One region of the Halioglobus sp. HI00S01 genome, then DNA from elsewhere that is predicted to be linked to it. Evidence: predicted binding sites of a transcription regulator. Region 1 holds the regulator's gene; the other holds the start of a gene.

Region 1 (10,726 bases):
CTGGCCATCGAACTCGACAATATTCACCTGCGCCGGCATTTCGTCGAGACAATTCAGGTTAACGTCGATGCCATCGGGATTGGAACGCGGCGTATAGAAGGGTTTGATACCGCAAATCTTGCAAAAGGTATGTTGCGCTACGCCACTGTTAAACGTGTATGTGGTGATGTGCTCCTCGCCCGCCAACAGGGTGAAACGCGAGCGGGGGACAATCAGGTGCAGGTAGCCGGACTTGCGGCAAACAGAGCAATTACAGCGCTCAATTTCCACCGCTGCCGGGGTTTCAACCTGAAACCGCACGGCCTGGCAGTGACAGCTACCCTGATAAATCAAATATCGCCAACCTGCTCGATGAAATCTTCCAGGCTGCGATGACGCACATCCTGTCCGCGCACCAGATAGACCACGTGCTCGGCAATATTGGCCGCGTGATCGCCGATGCGCTCCAGACTGCGCAGTGCCCACATTTCGTTGAGAATCGGCCCGATATCGCGCGGATCCTCCATCATAAAGGTCATCAGGGCGCGCATGGCACTGTCGTACTCCTTGTCGACCGCCCGGTCTTCCTTAACCACCTCTACCGCAAGCTCCAGGTCCAGGCGAGCAAAGGCGTCGAGCGATTTGCGCAGCATAGAGGCCACATGACTCCCAATATGGCGAATCTCGACGTAGTTGCTCGGCGAGATGTTTTCCTCTGCGAGGCGAATGGCCTGGCGGGCGATTTTGGCTGCCTCATCACCAATGCGCTCAACGTCGGTATTTACCTTCATAACCGCCACAACCAGGCGCAAATCGCTGGCCGCAGGCTGACGCCGGGCCAGGATAGTGGCGCACTCGTCATCGATGGCCATCTCCATTTCGTTGACCTCGTGATCGCGCTGCACAATGGTCTCGGCCTCACCCGTGTCACGAGAGACCAGCGCCTCTACCGCCTCGCTGAGCTGCTGCTCTACCTTGCCGCCCATTTCCAGCAAGTGATTTTTGATGGCCTCAAGTTCAGTATTGAACTTCTCGGAAATGTGCTGTTTGTAATCGTCCTGCTTAAGCATATCCTGTTCCTCGGGGCTCTAGTCTTGCGAAGGGAATACAAGAGAGAAGGTACTCCCCGACCCCAGTTTGCTATCAATATCCAATTGCGCACCATGCGCTGCGGCCACGTGTTTCACAATGGCCAGGCCGAGACCGGTACCCCCCGTCTCGGAAGAGCGACTATCGTCCACACGATAAAAGCGCTCTGTTAACCGGGCAAAATGACGGGGATCAATACCAATCCCCTGATCGACGATGTCCAGTATCAAATTATTCTCATCCTGGCGCCAACGAGCCGTGACAGGAACACCCTCATCACTGTACTTAAAGGCGTTGAACACCAGATTAGAGACAGCGCTATACAATTCCCGATAATCGCCGGAGACCTTGCCCTGACTCTGTATGTCCAATTGTAGCGGATTGTCCGGATGCGTGTTGCTCACCTCTTCCTTCAACTCCTCCAGCAATGTGGCCACGTCGACAGTCTCTCCCTTGGCCTGGCTCTCGGTGCTCTCAATACGCGACAGCCAGAGCAAATCCTTGAGCAGGTTTTCCATCCGATCTGCCTGCCCGGCCATTTGTTTCATGGCGCGCACATACTGCTGCGGAATGTTGCCAGGGTCAGCGATGAACGTTCCCAGGTAACCGCTTATCACCGTCAGTGGGGTACGCAATTCGTGCGAAACGTTGCCGACAAAGTCGCGCCGCATCTGCTCTGTGCGCACCACATTGGTTACATCCCGGACGAACAACAAGGTATCGCCCTCTGCAAACTGGGTAACCACCAGCTGCAGGTGAAACTTGATAGGCCCGCTGGTCTCAAATACCAGCGGATCGCCATAGTCGCCCTCCGTAAGATACTCGGCAAACTCAGGCTGGCGCACGATATTGGATATGGCCTGGCCAATATCGTCCGGATAGCGCAGCGTCAGCAAGCCCTGGGCAGCATCGTTACACCAGCGCAGCGCTCCCTGACTATCAATAATCACCACGCCATCGCGCATCGCGGCAAATGAATCCAGGAGATAATCCACCGTCGACTGCAGTCGCTCTTCAGTGGCAGTTGCCTTGCGCTGACCCTTGTAGACGCGGGCGACAACCTCGCCCCACACACCAAACAGGTCTGGCGGCGCCTTACTAATGTCAGCGAGCCATTCCTGGAGCCGCCACAACTGCAGCGACCAGAACAGCAGGAGACCAATTGCAGCAAGCAGCGCCCATACCAGTGGATTACCGAAGTAAAAGCCCGCCAAGGCCGCGAGTGCGATCGTGCCTATCAGCCGAAATACCGATGCCAACCACTCCATAGGTTCCGGCGTTGCCCCCTATATCCCGCGTGATGAAAAACGATAGCCCGTGCCGCGCACGGTCTGGATCAAATTACTGTGGTCGGCATCCGCGCCCTGCAAAGCTTTGCGCAACCGGCGAATGTGGACGTCCACGGTGCGCTCTTCCACATACACATTGGCTCCCCATACCTGGTCCAGAAGTTGGCCCCGGGTATAGGCGCGCTCCGGATGCGACATAAAAAACTGCAGCAGCTTGAATTCCGTTGGCCCCATATCGACGGAGTCGTCGCCCACGAACACCCTGCGACTTTCCCCATCCAAAATCAGGCCGTTGACCTCCATCCGGGCATTTTCCTCACCGCCCACCGTACGGCGCAGCAGCGCCTTGATCCGGGCAATTAACTCACGGGGGGCAAACGGCTTGGTGATGTAATCATCGGCGCCAACATCAAGCCCCTGAATGACGTTATCCTCCGCTGTCTTGGCGGTCAGCATAATCACCGGTATCTCACGGAACGTGTCGTCGCGCTTGAGCCTGCGCAGCAGCTCCAGGCCACTACCGCCGGGCAGCATCCAGTCGAGCAGGATAATGTCGGGGCGATGATCGACCACAGCGGCATACGCTTCCTGAATATTAGGCGCTTCCAGGCAACGAAATTCAGCGATCTCGAGCGCCATGCGCAGCATATCGCGGATCGCAAATTCATCATCGACAACCAGAACAGTACGTTCGCCAATCACAGCCCATTTCCTTCATTCACCTGAGTGGAAGTATTAGATGATGAAATTATGACAACAAAATGACAATCGGCCAAAGAATTACAAACAGGGCCATAAAATCGCCCAGTTGCCCCGCTTTTGGCTAAACAGGGCACCGGGTGTCGAATTAACGCAGGCTTGCGTTAATGTTCTTGAGCATCTGGTTGCCGGGGCAAAGATCCTCGGCATCCAGGGTGTTGAGAGGACGTCTGGAGGTCTCCAGAACGTCGTGCAGGTCGCGGGAATCCTTGTCCATATAGATCAGCCCCGTCAGGATATCGCCGGCGGTACGGTGCTTCTCCATATTCATCAGGGCGGAAGTACGGTCAAAGGGATCCAGGTCTTCGCTCATCTTGTAAAGATGAATGGAAGAGCCATCGTGCAGAGTCACCTCATGACTGGAGCCGGGCGCGTAGTCGGTGGTGATTTCCTTCTGCATAGGCACAAAGTCGACCGTGCCTGTAGCCTCTGCGTGTTCGCGCACAAACTCGTAGCTTTTGGTCGAGCCGGCGTTGTTGTTAAACGTCACACAGGGAGACACCACGTCAATCAGCGCAAAACCGCGATGACTGATCGCTGCCTTGATTAGCGGCACCAGCTGCTCCTTGTCCCCAGAGAAGCTGCGAGCGACGAAAGTCGCGCCCATTTGCAGCGCGGTGGAACACAGGTCGATCGCACTGAATACGTTGGCATCGCCCTTCTTGCTGACGGAACCCTCGTCCGCGGTGGCAGAATCCTGGCCTTTTGTCAGACCGTAGCAACCGTTGTTCATGACGATATACACCATATTCAGGTTGCGGCGCGCGACATGGGCGAACTGCCCCATGCCAATGGAGGCGGTATCACCGTCACCGGACACACCCAGGTAGATCAGGTCGCGATTAGCCATAGCGGCACCGGTAACCACGGACGGCATGCGCCCGTGCACCGAATTGAAGCCGTGGGACTTACCCAGGAAGTACGTGGGCGACTTGGACGAGCAGCCAATACCGGACATCTTGGCAATCTTGTGCGGTTCGATAGAGAGCTCGTGACAGGCCTTGACGATAGCACCGGAAATCGAATCGTGACCGCAGCCGGCGCACAGCGTGGAAATGGAGCCCTCGTAATCGGCCTTGGTATAACCGAGGTCGTTGACGGGCAGTTCCGGGTGGCGAAACTTCGGAATTTGATAACTCATGCTGACTCTCCCGCCTGGCTGGCAATCTTGGTGCGGTGCAGAGGCTCAATCGCCCCTCCGCTGAGATGCTGCTTAATCTGCTTGCTGATGTTACGTGCACTGATTGGCGTGCCATCGAAACACAGCACCGACTTGAGCTTGTCCGGACCAAACTCAAACTCTGCCATTAGCAATGTGCGCAGCTGTGCATCGCGATTCTGCTCGATCACAAACACCTGCTCGTGGTCTTCGATGAACGCTTTCACATCGTCGTTGAACGGAAAAGCCCGCACGCGCATGGCATTCAGGTGAATGCCTTCTCCGGCGAGATGATCGAGTGACTCGCGGGACGATTCTTCACTGGTGCCGTAATAAAGCACCGCGACGTCGGTCTTCTCGGAGGCCTCGACAACTTCCGGCTGCGGGACATATTCCTTGATGGTGTCCCACTTGCGCATAAGGCGCAGCATGTTCTTCTCATACTCTTCGCCCTTCTCGGTATACACCGCGTACTCATCACGCGAAGTACCGCGCGTAAAGAAGGCGCCGCGCTTGGGGTGGGTGCCGGGATAGGTGCGATAGCAGATGGCATCGCCATCCACATCCAGGTAGCGACCGAACTCAATGCCCTCCTCGAGTTGCTCTGCCGTCATGACTTTGCCGCGATCGTACTGGCGTGCATCATCCCACTCCAGCGGCTCGGACATATTGTCATTCATGCCCAGGTCTAGATCTGTCATCAGAATGATCGGCGTCTGGAGCCGTTCGGCCAGGTCAAATGACTGGGCGCCAAAATCGAAACATTCTTTCGGCGTAGAGGGAAACAGCAACACTTGCTTGGTATCCCCGTGCGACGCATAGGCCGCCGACAGAATATCGGATTGCTGAGTGCGCGTCGGCATACCGGTGGAGGGGCCGGCACGCTGTACGTCAAACAGCACCGTGGGAATCTCAGCAAAGTATGCCAGCCCCAGGAATTCACTCATCAGTGATACACCCGGGCCACTGGTGGCAGTAAACGCACGAGCACCGTTCCAGCTCGCGCCAATCACCATACCAATCGCCGACAGTTCATCCTCGGCCTGAACAATGGCGTAGTTCTTTTCGCCGGTACCTGGATCAATCCGAACACGACGAACGTACTTTTCATAGGCATCGACGACGGATGTCGAAGGCGTAATAGGATACCAGGCCGCCACGGTGGCGCCGCCGTATATCGCGCCCAGGCCAAGCGCCGTATTGCCGTCGAGCAAAATTTTGTCGCCGACCTTGTCGGACGTTTTCACCCGAATGCCAATGGGACAATCGAGATTCGCCTTCGCGTACTGATGGCCGAGTTCTAGGGCATGGATATTGGGCAGGATCAGTTTCTCCTTGCCCTTGAATTGGTCCTTCACCAGATCGGTCAGCACCTTGAAGTCCATATCGAGCAACGCGGCGAGCGCGCCGACATAAATGACGTTCTTGAACAGCTGGCGCTGGCGAGGATCGGAGTACTCATCGTTGCAGATACGCGTCAGAGGAATGCCGATGATATTGACATCGTTGCGCACCAAACGCAGATCGAGGGGCTTGGTATTGTCATAAATGAAGTAACCGCCCTCTTCCACTTCCTGAATGTCCTGGGCCATGCTCTGCGGATTCACCGACAGGGCGATATCCACCCCACCGCGGCGACCGAGGTAACCCTTCTCGCTGACTCGCACCTCGTACCAGGTGGGCAGACCCTGAATATTCGAGGGGAAGATGTTCTTGGGCGACACGGGCAGGCCCATGCGGAACAAGGCCTTGGCGAACATATTGTTGGCGCTGGCGGAGCCGGTGCCGTTGACGTTCGCAAACTTGATGACGAAGTCATTAACGGATTCTAATCGTTTCATAATTACTGCCCCGCCTTCATGACATTGTAGAGGAACTTCTGCATATCCCAGGCGGAAGTGGGACAACGCTCGGCACACAGGCCACAGTGCAGACAAACATCCTCATCCTTGACCATGACCCGCGCGGTCGGCAGATCGGCGGACACGTACAAGTCCTGGGCCAGGTTACCGGCCGGGCCCGTCAGGCGTGCACGCAGGTCGGTTTCTTCACCATTGTCAGTGAACGTAATACAGTCCGTCGGACAGATATCCACGCAGGCATCGCACTCGATGCATCGCGGCGCGTCGAACACCGTCTGCACATCGCAGTTCAGGCAGCGCTCGGCTTCCTTGAACCCGGTGGGCCTGTCGAAACCCAGTTCGGCTTCCACCTTGCGATCAGACAGTGCTACTTCCAGCGGTGCCAGCGGTACAACGTGGCGTTGGTCAGACTCTACCGAGTTATCGTAGCTCCACTCGTGCACACCCATCTTCTGGCTGGACAGCGTCACGCCCGGCGCCGGGCGCTGGGTAACATCCTTACCCTGGCAAAAAAGGTCGATGGAAATCGCTGCCTGGTGCCCATGGGCCACGGCGGTAATCACGTTCTCAGGACCAAAGGCCGCGTCGCCACCAAAAAACACCTTGGGGTTGGTGGACTGGAAAGTCACCGGATCAACCACCGGCATATCCCATTTGCCAAATTCAATACCGAGGTCACGCTCCACCCAGGGGAAGGCGTTATCCTGGCCGATCGCCATGAGCACGGTATCCGCTTCCATAAAGACAAGCGGCTCATCAGTAGGTACCAGCGAACGCTTGCCTGCCTCGTCGTAAACGGCCTCTACTTTTTCAAAATGCATGCCCAAGAACTTGCCGTCCTTGATGACGAACTCTTTGGGGACATGGTTGTTGTAGATGGGAATGCCCTCATGCATGGCATCCTCTTTCTCCCAGGGAGAGGCCTTCATATCTTCAAAGGGACTTCGAACAACCACGCGAACGTCCTCACCACCGAGGCGCTTGGAAGTTCGGCAGCAATCCATGGCGGTATTACCACCGCCCAGCACCAAGACTTTCTTGTCGACACTGTCACGGTGCTCGAAAGCAACACTCGCCAACCAGTCAATACCAAGGTGAACGTGCTCGCTAGCATCTTCAAGGCCTGGCAGGTTCAGACCGCGGCCTTTGGGTGCACCGGTGCCGACGAATACCGCGTCGTAATCTTTATCGAGAATGCTCTTGAGGCTGTCAACGTAGGTATCAAAGGTCGCGTTAATACCCATATCCAGGATGTAGTTCACTTCCTCATCAAGCACTTCCGCCGGCAGGCGGAACGAGGGAATCTGGCTGCGCATCATACCACCGCCAGCAAACTGGTTATCGTAGATGTCGATACTGTAACCGAGGGGGGCCAGACCACGTGCCACCGTTAACGACGCGGGACCGGCGCCAATCAGCGCTATGCGCTTGCCGTTCTTCTTGCTGGGAATTTTCGGCAGGCGATCAGAGATATCTTCCTTGTTATCCGCAGCCACCCGCTTCAATCGGCAAATCGCTACCGGCTCCTCTTCGACCCGGCCACGCCGACAGGCGGGTTCACAGGGGCGATCGCAGGTGCGGCCCAGGACACCGGGAAACACGTTGGATTCCCAGTTGACCATGTAGGCGTCGGTATAGCGTTCTGCAGCAATCAGGCGAATGTATTCAGGCACTGGGGTGTGCGCGGGGCAGGCGTACTGGCAATCCACAACCTTGTGGAAGTACTCCGGGTTCTGAGTATCAGTTTGTTTCACGTGAGCAGCTCTGTGTGGTTATTGGGCGCTTTTGGTCCGCTGCGCCTAAAGCGCTAAGAGTGTGGCACAGCTGCGGCGCTATTTCACCACGCAAGCGGTCTGATATTCGTTACTTTTCGGTTACTTATGCGAACTTTCGCCACAGATTGTTAGCTATTGCGAACGATTCGCAGCAAGGGGAGATGACAGGGCGATCATCAGCTGATTCAGAACCAGCCGAAGAACCAGCCGTCGTCCTTGAGGTCTTCTTCACACGAGCGTAGTTGGGCGCCATAGGTATCTGTCTTTTTCTGCACCTTTCGTGCGACACTCTGCAGCCAGTCCTTGCTTCGATAGCTGCCCCGGCTGTATCCACCGTGGCCCTCGTGATACGCCAGGTACAGGCGATAGGGGTCGGACTTGCTAATACCATTGCGGCGGTTGGATTGATGGTTGTACCAGCCAATGAAATCGATGGCATCGGCGAAATCGTCGCGATCGGCCCCGTAGTTACCGGAACTACGTTTGTAGTCCTTCCAGGTCGATTTCTTGGCCTGGCTGTAACCGTAGGCGTCCGAGGGACGCGGCCCTGGAATGAAGCCAAAGATCTTCTTGCGCGGCGGCTTGGCCTTCGCCACAAACCGCGACTCCTGGTACATGATGGCCATCATGACGGAGATGGGACTACCCCATTCCTTGCGCGCGTCGGCGGCGTCGTCGTACCAGCCCTTTTTCTCGCGAAAAATCTCACATAGATTGTTTTGATTCGAGGGCGGGCTGGTGGCGCAGCCGGACAGTATCAACAGCAGCACTAAAGCGACAATCCGTATCATGGGGAAACTCCGTGATTGGCTAGCAAAGCGAGAAATGCCTCCTCATCAATAACATCAATGCCAAGCTCCGAGGCCTTGGCGAGTTTCGACCCGGCGCCTGGGCCAGCGACAACACAGTGGGTTTTAGCGGAAACACTGCCAGCCACCTTGGCACCCAGAGACTGCAGCAGGCTTTTTGCCTCGTTGCGGCCCACCGCTTCGAGCTTGCCCGTCACCACCCAGGTCTGGCCGGCAAACGGCAATTCGGCAGCGCTCTTTACTTCGATGGCCGGCCATTCAACGCCGGCGTCCAACAGCGCCTTCGCTACTGCCATACTGCCTTCAGAATCAAAAAACTGGCGCAGGTGGTCGGCCACTACCGGCCCCACATCATCGACCTCCAACAGAGCTTCTTCCGGGGCGGCTACCAGATCAGCCCAGGAGCCGAAATGATTCGCCAGATTCAATGCGGTGGCCTCGCCTACCTCGCGGATACCCAGCGCGAAAATAAACCGCGGCAAGGTCGTTTGCTTGCTCTGCTCAAGCGCTTTGAGGAGCTTGTCGGCAGATTTCTGCCCCATGCGCTCCAGCCCCACCAGTTGATCAAAGGTGAGCTGGTACAGGCCCGCCACATTTTCCACCAGACCCTCGTCAACCATCTGATCGACCAATTTGTCACCCAGGCCGTCGACATCCATTGCCCGTCGCGACGCGAAATGCCGAATCGCGGCTTTCTGCTGGGCAGCGCACACCAGCCCGCCCAGGCATCGCAGCACCGCCTCGTCCGCTTCGCGCTCTACCGCCGAACCACACACCGGACAGGCATCGGGAAAGCGGATAGCCGCGGCATCGTCCGGGCGACGCTCGGTCACCACGGAAACCACCTGTGGAATCACATCCCCTGCCCGGCGCACAACGACGGTATCGCCAATCATTGCTCCGAGCCGTTCGATCTCATCCTGGTTGTGCAGTGTCGCGTTACTCACCGTGACACCGCCAACAAACACCGGCTCAAGTCGTGCCACAGGGGTTATCGCGCCGGTGCGCCCCACCTGAAACTCGACATCGAGCAAACGCGTTACCTCTTCCTGAGCAGGGAATTTCCGGGCAATGGCCCAGCGCGGCGCCCGCGAAACAAAACCCAGCTGCGCTTGCAGCTCAATACTATCGACCTTGTAGACAATGCCGTCGATGTCATAGGGAAGCTGATCACGCTTGGCGGCCAACTGCTCGTAATAGGCTTCGCAGGCCTCAATGCCCTGCACGACATCCGTCTCAGTGTTGGTGCGTAAACCCCACTGGCCGAGACACGCGAGGATGGCCGAGTGATGTTCGGGAAGTTCGCCACCTTCCACCAGGCCCACACCATAGCTGCACATTTCCAGCGGGCGCTCCGCGGTAAGCCTGGCATCGAGTTGACGCAGACTGCCCGCGGCGGCGTTGCGGGGATTCACAAAAGGTTTGTCACCGCGCTCCCGCGCACGTGCATTGAGTGCTTCAAAGCCGGCCCGGGGCATATAGATTTCACCGCGCACCTCGAGTACGGCTGGGTAACCTTCGCCCCTCAGACGCAGGGGAATGGAGCCAATGGTGCGCACGTTGTGGGTAATGTCCTCACCGGTGGTACCGTCACCGCGGGTTGCCCCGCGCTCCAGCAGGCCATCGCGATAAAGCAGACTGACCGCGATGCCATCGAGCTTGGGCTCGCAGTTATAGGTGAGCGGCGCTGCGTCGACACCCAACCTGTCCAGACAGCGGCGTTCAAAATCTGCGAGTTCAGCGGCGTCGAAGGCATTATCCAGTGACAGCATGGGCACTTCATGTGCCACTTGCGAGAACTGATCGAGGGGTTTGTCGCCAACACGCTGTGAAGGTGAATCGGGGGTGACCCAGTCGGGGTTTTCAGCTTCAATCGACTGCAGACGCCGCATGCTGCGATCGTATTCTGCGTCCGGCACGCTGGGATCGTCGAGGACATAGTAGCGATGATTCCAGTCGCGCAGTTCGCTGCGCAGCCTGTCGAGCTCCGCCCGCAAATCCTGTG
Region 2 (10,726 bases), on a different contig from region 1:
AACCTGTTGTTCTCGGCCACGTTCGCGCCGGAAATTCGCGAGCTCACCGGCAGTATTCTATCCAACCCCGTGGAAGTGGAGGTCAATCCTGCCAACGCCACGGCTGATACCGTTGAGCAGTGGATTTACCCGGTCGACAAAAAGCGCAAGAGTGCGTTGCTGCGTGAACTGGTGGAAAACCATAACTGGCAGCAGGTCCTGGTATTTACCCGCACCAAGCACGGCGCGAATCGTCTCGCGCAGCAACTCGACAAGGCGGGCCTGGAAGCGGCGGCTATCCATGGCAACAAGAGCCAGGGCGCACGTACCCGTGCCCTGGAGGGCTTTAAGCGCGGTAAAGTTCGCGTACTGGTGGCCACGGATATCGCGGCCCGCGGTCTGGATATTGCCCAGCTGCCTCAGGTGGTGAATTTCGACCTACCCAATGTGCCTGAAGACTATGTTCACCGTATTGGCCGCACCGGCCGAGCTGGCGCGGCGGGCAAGGCCTACTCATTGGTCAGCGCCGATGAGATCAAACAGCTCAATGGTATCCAGCAGCTTATTCAGCGGCATATTACTCGCGAGTATGTGGATGGCTTCGAACCTGAGCACGAAGTGCCGGAGAATGCGCCGCTGCGCCGCGCCCACAAGCCAGGCAAACACGCCGGCAAGAGCAAGGGTGGACCTCAGCGGGCCGCGGGTGCAGGTGCACGTAATGAAGGTAACCAGCGCCCTCGTAGACGCCGTCGCGCCCGCGCCGGAGGCGGCGGTCGCAATAGTAGTGGTAACCGTTAAAAGCCGCTGTTGCCCGCCAGCAGTTCTGCCAAAAACTTATCGTCCAGCGGCTCGTAGCGGCGACTACCGGGCTTGAGTACGTAGACGACACCACCGACTTTTACAGGGTCAAAACCCTGATCACGCAGCTCGCCCTTGAGCATCTTGAACGTGCCGGTCGTCTCCATGCTGGGTAGTATTCGTAGGAACAGTGGGCGCGCGTAGGCCGGCAGCTGTTCCTGTACCAGCGTAGAGAAACTCTCCAGATCCAGCTCGCCGGCGTTCTCTTCAAGCATGAGCGCGGCCATCCCCGCACGACCGTCGGTGCCCGGCACAGCCACGCCGTACACATTACAAAAGTGCACCTGGCTGTGCGCATTGAGAACTTCACCCACCTCATTGGTAGAGACGTTTTCGCCTTTCCAGCGGAACGTGTCGCCGACACGGTCGACGAATTGATAATGGGGTAAACCCATGGCAAAGCCCACATCGACGCGTTTGAGCAGATCGCCGGTGTTAAACCAGGCGTCACCCGGCATGAACACGTCGCGCAATATTTTCGCTTCCGTCGCCTCGCGGCTGGTATAGCCCTCAAACTGGTTGGTAGCGGTGATTTTGCCCAGTGCAAGCCCGGGCTCGTCCACGTCGGCGCGGAGACAATAGCCCTGTTCGTCATGCAGTATCTCGTCGTTGTCCACGTCGTACTTCACCAGTGCGTGAGGCAGGGGGATGGCGCCAATCGTACAGTCGCGATTGAACAGGTTGATCGCCGACACGTTGCCTTCGCTGGAACCGTAAAACTCCGAGACCAGATCAATCCCAAAGCGTGACTTAAACGCATGCCAGATGTCCGGGCGGAGTCCGTTGCCCATGACCGTACGCAGCGGGGTAGCATAGTCGTCTTCCTGGGCGGGCGTCGCGAGCAGGTACCGGCAGATTTCACCGATATAAATAAAGCAGGTTGCCCCGGCTTCACGTACCTCGGGAACAAAGGCTGTCGCTGAAAATTTGCGCCGCAGGAACAGGCTCGCACCCGTCAGGAAGGCCGCCCCGGCGCCTAGAAAAAGCCCCGTACCATGGTAGAGCGGCAGGCACAGATAAATGCAGTCGTGCTCATCGCAGCGCAAGCCCACAAGACTGGAGAGACCTGCCGATAAGAGCAGCCGTTTATTGCTGACCACACTGGCTTTTGGCAGCCCGGTGGTGCCCGAGGTGAAAATGTTGAGTGCACTGTCAGCGATGGTCACATCCTCGGTTTCCGCGAGGTCGTGGGATTCGCGCGCAGCTGCCGCTTCCCCGAGGTCCACTGCCCACTCCGGGCAGGGCGTTGCGCCGTGGTCCGCCACATAGAAGCTGCTGCGCAGTGCCTCGAGGTCCTCGCCCTGGGTGAGCTGATCCAGGGGAGAAATTCGCTCCTCGCCGAAGATGCAAAAGCGCGAGCCAGTGATCGTCAGGCAGTGGGCGAGCGATTTACCAATGAGATTGTGGTTGATCAGTGATGCGCAGGCGCCCAGTTTATTGATAGCCACCAGGCAGCTGAGATACTCGATCCGGTTCTCCATGAACAGGCTGACGGTGTCGCCCCGGGCAACCCCCGCGTGCTGCAATGCCCTGGCAAATCGGTTGGCCTCACGATTGAACTCACCCCACGTGCATTCTGTGCCCTCGAAGGTGATTGCCACATGATGAGGCAGTTTTTCGGCCTGTTGCTGGACTCGCATGGCAACACAGTCTCGCGCGGAGGCGGGCCTGGGCTTAATCATGCCGGGTAGTTTGGCGAGTACCGGAACGGCCCGGGCAATGCCGACTGCGCTTCTCATCTGATCAGGCTCTCTGTCAACAGGGAAGGGGTAACCTTAGCTATCATTGTCCGCGCATGCCAGTGCAAACACACCGGCCAGCGCGGCGTGATCTGAGAGGTCTCGCCAGTGCCCGCGGCACAGGCGATCACAGCTGAGCGGCGTGATACCTCGATAGTAAATACGATCCACGGGCAGCAGGGGTGCCCAGACGGGAAAGGTGCGCGCGTGTCGGCCCTGTAACTCGGCGAATAACTCAGTCAGGTTGAGATCGTCGTGCAGATGGTTTTCGGCCCGTCGGCGCCAGTCGTTGAAGTCTCCGGCAATAATCATCGGCTCGTCGCCCGGCACGTGTTGATCAATCCGGGCGGTCAGGGCCTGCAGTTGTTCCTTGCGCTCCTGCTCCAGCAGACCGAGGTGCACGCACAACGTATGCAGTGGCTTGGCGGCGCCAGGTATCTCGATGATGCCGTGCAGAATGCTGCGACTGGAGCGCGGAAATTTCGAGACATCGATATTTTCCCAGGCCACAAAGGGGTAGCGACTCAATATAGCGTTACCGTGATCCCCCTTGCGATAAATGGCGTTGCGGCCATAGGCATAGTGCGGCCAGGCCTGGTCAGCGAGGAATTCAAAGTGCGGTTGCTCGGGGTATGAAAACTTGCGTTTCTGGGCATCAGTTTGGATGGCAGTGCCGTGAATTTCCTGCAGAAAGACGATGTCGGCCTCGGTTTCGGTAATGCGATCACGCATCGACTCCAACATGAATTTTCGGTTGCCCGTGGTATAGCCCTTGTGGATGTTATAGGTGAGCGCTTTGATCTGGATGGCGGACATTCAACAACTCAGTAATTTTCATGCGCTGCCGGCGCGCATAGCTGGCGGGCCGTCAGTAGCTCCGGCGGCAGGCCCAGGAGCAGGCTCGAGTGCGCATTGGGCAGCCAGCGGAGCATGCGTGGCTACTGCCCGCTAACGATAAATGCAGCGAGTGCGCGTCGCTCTGTCTCGCTGAGCGGCAGTAGCGGCATAGGCGCCTGGGGTGCTACCAGGGCCCGTTCAACTGCGTCGTAGCTGACCTCGACCAGGGGCAAGGGGTTCTCGCCCTGTTCATGGCAAGTGGAACAAGCGTGCTGCTGGTAGAGCGCAGCACCTTGTCGAGCCAGTGCCTGTACATCGCTCTGCGCTACCCAGTCGGGTGTGGTCGTGTCTGCGGCAGTATTGAGCGCGTCGAGGGCATTTGGCCCCTGGGCTGGTGTATCTGTAGAGACGCGGTATATGGCACCGGCGTAATCGTCAGAGATATAAATGGCACCGTCCGGGCCCTGAATAACGTCGACCGGGCGTCCCAGTATATTGCCGTTCTGATTGAAGCCGCCGAGAAAGGTTCGTTCCTCGATACCATCGTCGCTGAAGTGCAGGGATACCACTTCATAGCCATCGGGTTCGCTGCGGTTCCAGGACCCGTGGAGTGCGACCAGGGCCACGAGGTCGAAGTCTCCGGGCCAGTCGCTGCCGTCCACAAAGCTGATACCCAGGGGGGCATTGTGGGCACGAAAGCCGTGCACGGGGGCGACAGGAAGTCGCTGCTGGGCGAGGGGATCGGGGCCCATGTCCTTGTCCGGAACGTTGTTGCCGTTGAAGTACGGCCAGCCGTAAAAATTACCTAACTCCACCCGGTTGAGTTCACAGGGAGGAAAGTTGTCGCCGAGCATGTCCCGGCCGTTGTCAGTGGCGTACAGCGCGCCGTCAACAGGCGACCAATCGAACCCGACACTGTTGCGCAGGCCAGTGGCAAATATTTCGCCGTCACTGCCATCGGCCCTGAAGCGCATGATAGTCGCTCTGCGCGGGTCGGACTCTACGCAGATGTTGCAGGTTGAGCCCTGGGCCAGGTACAGCATGCCATCCGGCCCGAAGCGAATGGTTTTGCTCCAGTGGTTACCGTCGCCGGTGAGGCTGGTGACAACGTCTTCGTAGTGGTCCACTGTCGCGCCGGCGTTGTGGTCGAAGCGGATACGACCAATGCGCTCGCGCTCAGCGATATAGAGCCATTCACCGTCAAAGTCCATGCCCTGGGGGCGATCCAGCTCGCTGATGATGGTGCGCCGGGCGTCGCTGTAGCCGTCGCCATCGCGGTCGGGTTCGAGGAGCACAATGTCGCCGGCGTGAGGACGGCTGACCAATAGATCGCCGGCCTGGGTGAAGCGCAGGAAGCGCGCCTTGGGTAAATCGTTGGCGAAGATCTGTACCGAGAAGCCGTCAGGCAGCGTGTAGTGTTGCTGCGCGGATTGCTCATCAATACTTGCCCCGGGGCGGCCGGTGGCAACATTAAGAATCATGGAAACACTGTAATTGGCAATGTTGCCACTCATGAGCAGACTGACCCAGGCGATCGCGAGTAAGCCGACGAATACCAGAACTCCGGCGAGCAGTTTTTTCAAGGGATGAATCCTTTTGTGTTGGCCTATCCCCAGATATTAGTCCGCATCGCTGCCACAAGCGAGAGCTGGTGTTATTCGGGCTGGTTACGCGTATCGCTGAGATTGTTCTTTACGGCTGCCAGGTGCTCGCCGAATGAATCACCCAGGCGCAGGGCCAGGCAGGTTGCCAGCACGTCGATGATGACCAGCTGGGCAATACGAGAGCTCATGGGGGTGTAGAGGTCGGTGTCCTCACCACTCTCCACGCCCAGGACCAGATCGCAGGTGTTGGCCAGTGGTGAGCCTGGGGCGGTCAGGGCTAGTACGCGGGCACCAGTGCCAGCGGCCAATTGTGCCAGCTCCACCATCGCCGTGGTGCGGCCGGTGTAGGAAATGCACACCAGGCAGTCGTCGCGGGTCAGGCCTGTGGCCAGCATGCGTTGATTGATGATGTCCGTATGGGCCGATACGGGCACTGGGAAACGCAGTAATTTGTGTTGCGCATCCAGGGCCACTGAGGCCGAAGCCCCCAGTCCGCACAGGGCGATCGAGCGGGCGCTGGCCAGGGCGTCAACAGCTCGATGCAGTGACTCCAGCTGCAGGTGTTGCTGCGCACTGTTGAGGCTGGCCTGGGTGTGCTCAAACACCTTTGCCACGACCTGGCCGGCTGAGTCGTCGGTGTCGATGTCCTGGGTGATGCGGGGCTGGCGTCGGGCGAGCTCGCCCGCCAGCGCCAGTTTAAAATCCGGAAAGCCCTTATATCCCAGGCCAGTGCAGAAGCGGTTTACCGTCGGTTCGCTGACGCCGGCGAGGGTGGCCAGGGTGGCGGTGCTCATGGAAACCACCGCCTGCGGGTCTCCAGTTACGCAGGCGGCCAGCTTGTGCGCAGATTTGCTGCGTTTAACCCTGGGGTCGGCGAGATCGGCCAGTAGTGTCATGGGCGTACTCCGTACAATCCATAAATATGTAATAAAAATACATAAAGATGCTCATAATAGCTTGAATGATGCAAAAAATGGAACTAAAGTTCATTAAATGTAATAAAATTACACGCGAGTGAGCTCATGTTAGAACAGACACTGGCCGCAAGCCGGGTTTTGCCGGTGGTAACGGCAGGTGATATCAGCGCAACGATCAATCTGGCCCGCGCGTTGCAGCGAGGTGGCATGACTGCCATAGAAATCACCCTGCGCACGCCGACGGCGCTGGACGCTATCGCCGCGGTGCAGCGTGAAGTTCCCGAATTGTTGGTCGCCGCCGGAACCGTGAATACACCTGCAGACGTCGCCAGGGTGGTCGATGCCGGGGTGACGCTGGCGCTCAGCCCCGGGGCGACCCCGGCGCTGTTGCAGGCCGCTGCTGAGGCGCCGCTGGATTTTGTACCTGGTGTCGCAAGTGCCTCTGAGATCCTGCAGGCCCAGGCCTATGGTTTTGAGTTATTCAAACTATTTCCCGCGGTCACGCTCGGGGGGTTGGGCATGTTGAAAGCCCTGGGCGGGCCTTTCCCTGAGGCCAGGTTCTGTCCCACCGGGGGGCTTAGCCCCGAGAACTTTCGCGATTTTCTGGCCCTGCCCAATGTGGTGTGTTGCGGTGGGTCGTGGATGGTCGCTTCGAGTCTGGTGGCCGGCGGCGACTGGGATGAAATTGAAAGACTGGCGCGCGAGGCCATGTCGACAGACACACAGAGATCAGGAGAAAACACATGACACAGCGTAGGCCCATCCGAGTGGGCATTATGGGGTTCGGCCAGACCGGCCGCCAGATCTATCAGCTGGCTGCTGCCAGCGACGATCTTGAGGTGGTGGCTATCGCCGATATCGGCAAACCGGAAATTCTGCACTACCTCTTGTGCTCAGAGGGGTCTGACCCCGAGCAGCATAGACTCGAGGGCAACTTTCTGGTCAATCATCGTTTCCGGGCGCGGCTGATGGAAATTGATCGCCCGGCGGAGATGCCCTGGGATATCTTCGGCGTGGACATGGTCATTGATTCCACGGGTAAGTATCGCGATCGTCGTTATATGGAAGATCATCTGGGCAATGGCACGCCGCGCGTACTCCTGCGCACGCTGCCGACTGATGGGATTGATCGCATTGTCATTCCGGGTATTAACGAGCAGAGCGCCACGGCCAACGATCGCATGATATCCGCTGGCAGCGCGACGACCAGCGCGCTGGCCCTGCTGCTGGACAGCCTTGCCGGCCACTTTGAGATCGAGTGCGGCAGCATGACTACCGTCCATGCCTTTACCTCTGATCAGGCACTGCAGGACTATGCGGGCTCGGACTTCCGCCGCAGTCGTTCTGCCGCCAAGAATATTATTCCTAACAGCCATGAGGCCGCCCTGTGGCTCGGCAACATTCTGCCTCAGTTCGACGGCAAGATACTGACCTCAGCGCTGAATGTGCCGGTTCAGGAGGGTTGTCTGCTCGACGTCAATCTGGTGCTGGGCGATGCCTCCGTGGACGCCGATGCGGTCAACGAAGTTATGCGCGCTGCCGCCGCGGCAAAGCCGGGCATTCTCGGCGTTGCGGAGGATCCAATTGTGTCTTCCGATGTCATCGGTAGCCCCCTCTCGTTGCTGTTCGATGCTAAGGGCACCATCAAGGCGGGCAACAACACCATTAAAACCCTGAGTTGGTATGAAAATCTCGGGCACGCCTCGCGGCTGCTGGACGTGGTCAGGCTGTATGCCACGCTCGATGCGCAGAAGGAGGCCGCGTAAATGAAAGTTGCAATTAATGGTTTTGGTCGTATTGGCCGTTCGGTATTTCGTATTCTCGAAAGCGTCGAAGGTGTCGATGTGGTCGCCATCAATGATTTGTTCGATAACGATGCGCTGCGCTATTTATTGAGTTACGACACGGTCATGGGCCCCTTCGGAAAAAACCTGGCGCTGGAGGGTGACGAATTTGTCACCGACAAGGGGCGGGTGAAACTCCTCAAGGAACGCTTGCCTGCCGACTTACCCTGGCGCGAGCTGGGTATTGATGTGGTGGTGGAGGCCACCGGCGTATTTCGCGCCCGAGAACAGCTACAGCAACACCTGGCAGCTGGCGCCGGTCGGGTTGTGCTAACAGTACCCTCGAAAGATCCCGTTGACTACACCGTGGTACTGGGTGTGAATGACGAGGGCCTTGTCCCCGAGCATCGGATCATCTCCAACGCCAGCTGTACGACGAATTGCCTGGCGCCAATGGCGCGGGTGCTCAACGATGCCTTTGGTATTGAAGAGGGCGTCATTAACACCGTACACGCGTACACCAATGACCAACGTCTGGCGGACGTGCCGCACTCAGATTGGCGCCGCAGTCGGGCCGCTGCGGAAAATATTATTCCCACGTCGACCGGTGCCGCCAAAGCTGTCGGCGAGGTATTGCCCCAGTTGCAGGGGAAACTGCACGGTATCGCTGCGCGGGTGCCGGTGCCGGACGGTTCCGTGGTTGACCTGTTTGTGAAGCTGGGTAAATCGGTGACCACCGACGAGGTCAATGCGGTGGTGCGTGAGGCCGCGCAGTCCGACCGACTCAAAGGAATTCTCCAGTACAGCGATACGCCGATCGTCTCTTCAGATATTATCGGCAACTCACACTCTTCGATTTACGATGCAGGTTTTAGCGGCGTGACCGCCGATCGCTATCTGCGAGTGCTCAACTGGTACGATAACGAGTGGGGTTACTCCTCGCGGGTGTGTGACCTGTTGGGCCGGATCAGTCACTGGTAGCAGGAACCAAACATGGAAGCAGATTACGCAAGCTTGCGCGGCAATGTCAGTTTGCTGGGAAGAATCCTGGGTGAAACCGTGGCCAGTGCAGAAGGCGAGGACTTTCTGGCGCTGATTGAGCGTATTCGAACGTTGTCTCGCGGTGCCCGCGACGGCGACGTCGATGATCGACAGTCATTACTGGAGCAGTTGCGCGGGCTGGAGGGCGAGCAACTGGTGCCGGTGGCTCGCGCTTTCGCCCAGTTTCTGAACCTGGCCAATATCGCCGATCAACAGCATATGATTTCGCGGGGCATGGACCCGCTGCTGTCAGCGTCACGGAATCTCGACAGTAACCTGCGTGAGCTTGCCACGGAGGGAGCGTCGGCTGCGGATATCGCCGCTGCGATTGCCAATCTCAATATTGAGTTAGTGCTGACCGCGCACCCTACCGAGATTACGCGGCGCACGCTTATTCATAAGCACGGAGAGATTGGGCGTTGCCTGAGCCAATTGGAGCTGGGCGGGCTGGCTGAACGCGAGCGTGAGCATCTCCACGCGCGCTTGCGCGAGCTCATCGCCCAGATATGGTACGGCGATGATTTCCGCACGGAACGCCCCAGCCCTGTCGACGAGGCCAAGTGGGGTTTCGCTGTTGTCGAAGAATCGCTGTGGTGGGCTGTCCCCGAGTTCCTGCGGCGCCTCGATACTGCGCTGCAGGAACATGGCGATTGCCAGCTGCCGCTGGATGCGGCCCCGGTGTCATTCGTGTCCTGGATGGGGGGCGACCGCGACGGCAATCCCAATGTGACGGCGGCCGTGACGCGTGAAGTATTGCTGCTGAGTCGCTGGCAGGCGGTTGAGTTGTATCTGGGCGATCTCAATCGCCTGATTGAAGAGCTGTCTATGACTCGTTGCAGTGCCTCGCTACAGGCGCTGGCCGGTGGCGCCCACGAACCCTACCGTGCAGTGGTGCGCAATTTGCGCACGCTGCTGCGTCGCACTCGCGATCATATTGAAGCCCAGCTCAATGACGAGTTGCCCCAAGAGGGTGACATTCTCACCGACATCGCCCAGCTCTGGGATCCCCTTGAAGCCTGTTATCAGTCGCTGCTCGAGTGCGGTATGGAGATTATTGCCCGGGGCACGTTGCTCGATGTGTTGCGTCGGGTGCGTTGCTTTGGCGTGCACCTGGTGCGCCATGATGTACGCCAGGACAGCACCCGTCATACGGAGGTTTTATCCGAGCTGACCACGTATCTTGGTCTCGGGGATTACGCCGATTGGGATGAACCTGCGCGCCAGGCATTTTTGTTGCGCGAACTGTCCAGTCGCCGCCCGCTGGTGCCGCGCAACTGGCAGCCCAGCGCTGACGTTCAGGAAGTCCTGGACACCTGTGCCGTAGTTGCCCAACAGCCACCCGAGGCACTCGGTGCCTATGTGATTTCCATGGCCAGGCAGGCCTCGGATGTATTGGCTGTACACCTGTTGTTACAGGATGCCGGTGTTACTTACTCGCTGCCGGTGGCGCCCCTGTTCGAAACGCTGGATGATCTTTCCCGGGCGCGTCAGGTGGTCACAACGCTACTAGATGACAGCTGGTATCGAGGGCATATTGGCGGTCAGCTGATGGTGATGATTGGTTACTCGGATTCTGCCAAGGATGCCGGCGTGCTGGCCGCATCCTGGGCGCAGTATCGCGCCCAGGAGGAACTGCTGGAGGTGTGCGGGGCTCATCAAGTGAGCCTCACGCTATTCCATGGCCGCGGCGGCACGATTGGCCGCGGCGGTGCGCCGGCGCGCGAGGCATTGCTGTCACAGCCGCCTGGTTCGTTGCGCAATGGCCTGCGAGTTACCGAGCAGGGCGAGATGATTCGCACCAAGCTTGGGTGGACGTCACTGGCGGTCAAAACACTGGCCCTCTATACCGTGGCTATTTGTCGCGCGAATCTGCAGACGCCGCCAGCACCGAGCGATGCCTGGCGAGAGATCATGGACACCTTGTCAGAGCGATCCTGCGATGCCTACCGCGCGGTGATTCGTGGTGA

Evidence for each region. The regulator PhoB, encoded in region 1, activates phosphate uptake and scavenging genes when phosphate is short. The targets are predictions, from matches to a motif close to TGTCATAAANNTGTAACA.
Region 2: hexR (transcriptional regulator HexR) is a predicted target of PhoB. The motif match lies at 5,930-5,947, and genes of this name have one in related genera.

The regions. Positions count from the first base shown of each region.
Region 1 is NZ_LWEE01000322.1:6,459-17,184, reverse strand. It holds gene A3709_RS19785 (GFA family protein) at 1-333, opposite strand, end outside; gene phoU (phosphate signaling complex protein PhoU) at 330-1,049, opposite strand; gene phoR (phosphate regulon sensor histidine kinase PhoR) at 1,068-2,336, opposite strand; gene phoB (phosphate regulon transcriptional regulator PhoB) at 2,355-3,056, opposite strand; gene A3709_RS19765 (2-oxoacid:ferredoxin oxidoreductase subunit beta) at 3,205-4,257, opposite strand; gene A3709_RS19760 (2-oxoacid:acceptor oxidoreductase subunit alpha) at 4,254-6,116, opposite strand; gene A3709_RS19755 (FAD-dependent oxidoreductase) at 6,119-7,891, opposite strand; gene A3709_RS19750 (transglycosylase SLT domain-containing protein) at 8,098-8,703, opposite strand; gene ligA (NAD-dependent DNA ligase LigA) at 8,700-10,726, opposite strand, start outside.
Region 2 is NZ_LWEE01000006.1:68,024-78,749, forward strand. It holds gene A3709_RS01750 (DEAD/DEAH box helicase) at 1-777, shown strand, start outside; gene A3709_RS01755 (long-chain-acyl-CoA synthetase) at 774-2,576, opposite strand; gene A3709_RS01760 (endonuclease/exonuclease/phosphatase family protein) at 2,613-3,392, opposite strand; gene A3709_RS01765 (PQQ-dependent sugar dehydrogenase) at 3,515-4,996, opposite strand; gene hexR (transcriptional regulator HexR) at 5,068-5,913, opposite strand; gene eda (bifunctional 4-hydroxy-2-oxoglutarate aldolase/2-dehydro-3-deoxy-phosphogluconate aldolase) at 6,040-6,681, shown strand; gene A3709_RS01780 (type I glyceraldehyde-3-phosphate dehydrogenase) at 6,678-7,700, shown strand; gene gap (type I glyceraldehyde-3-phosphate dehydrogenase) at 7,701-8,699, shown strand; gene ppc (phosphoenolpyruvate carboxylase) at 8,712-10,726, shown strand, end outside.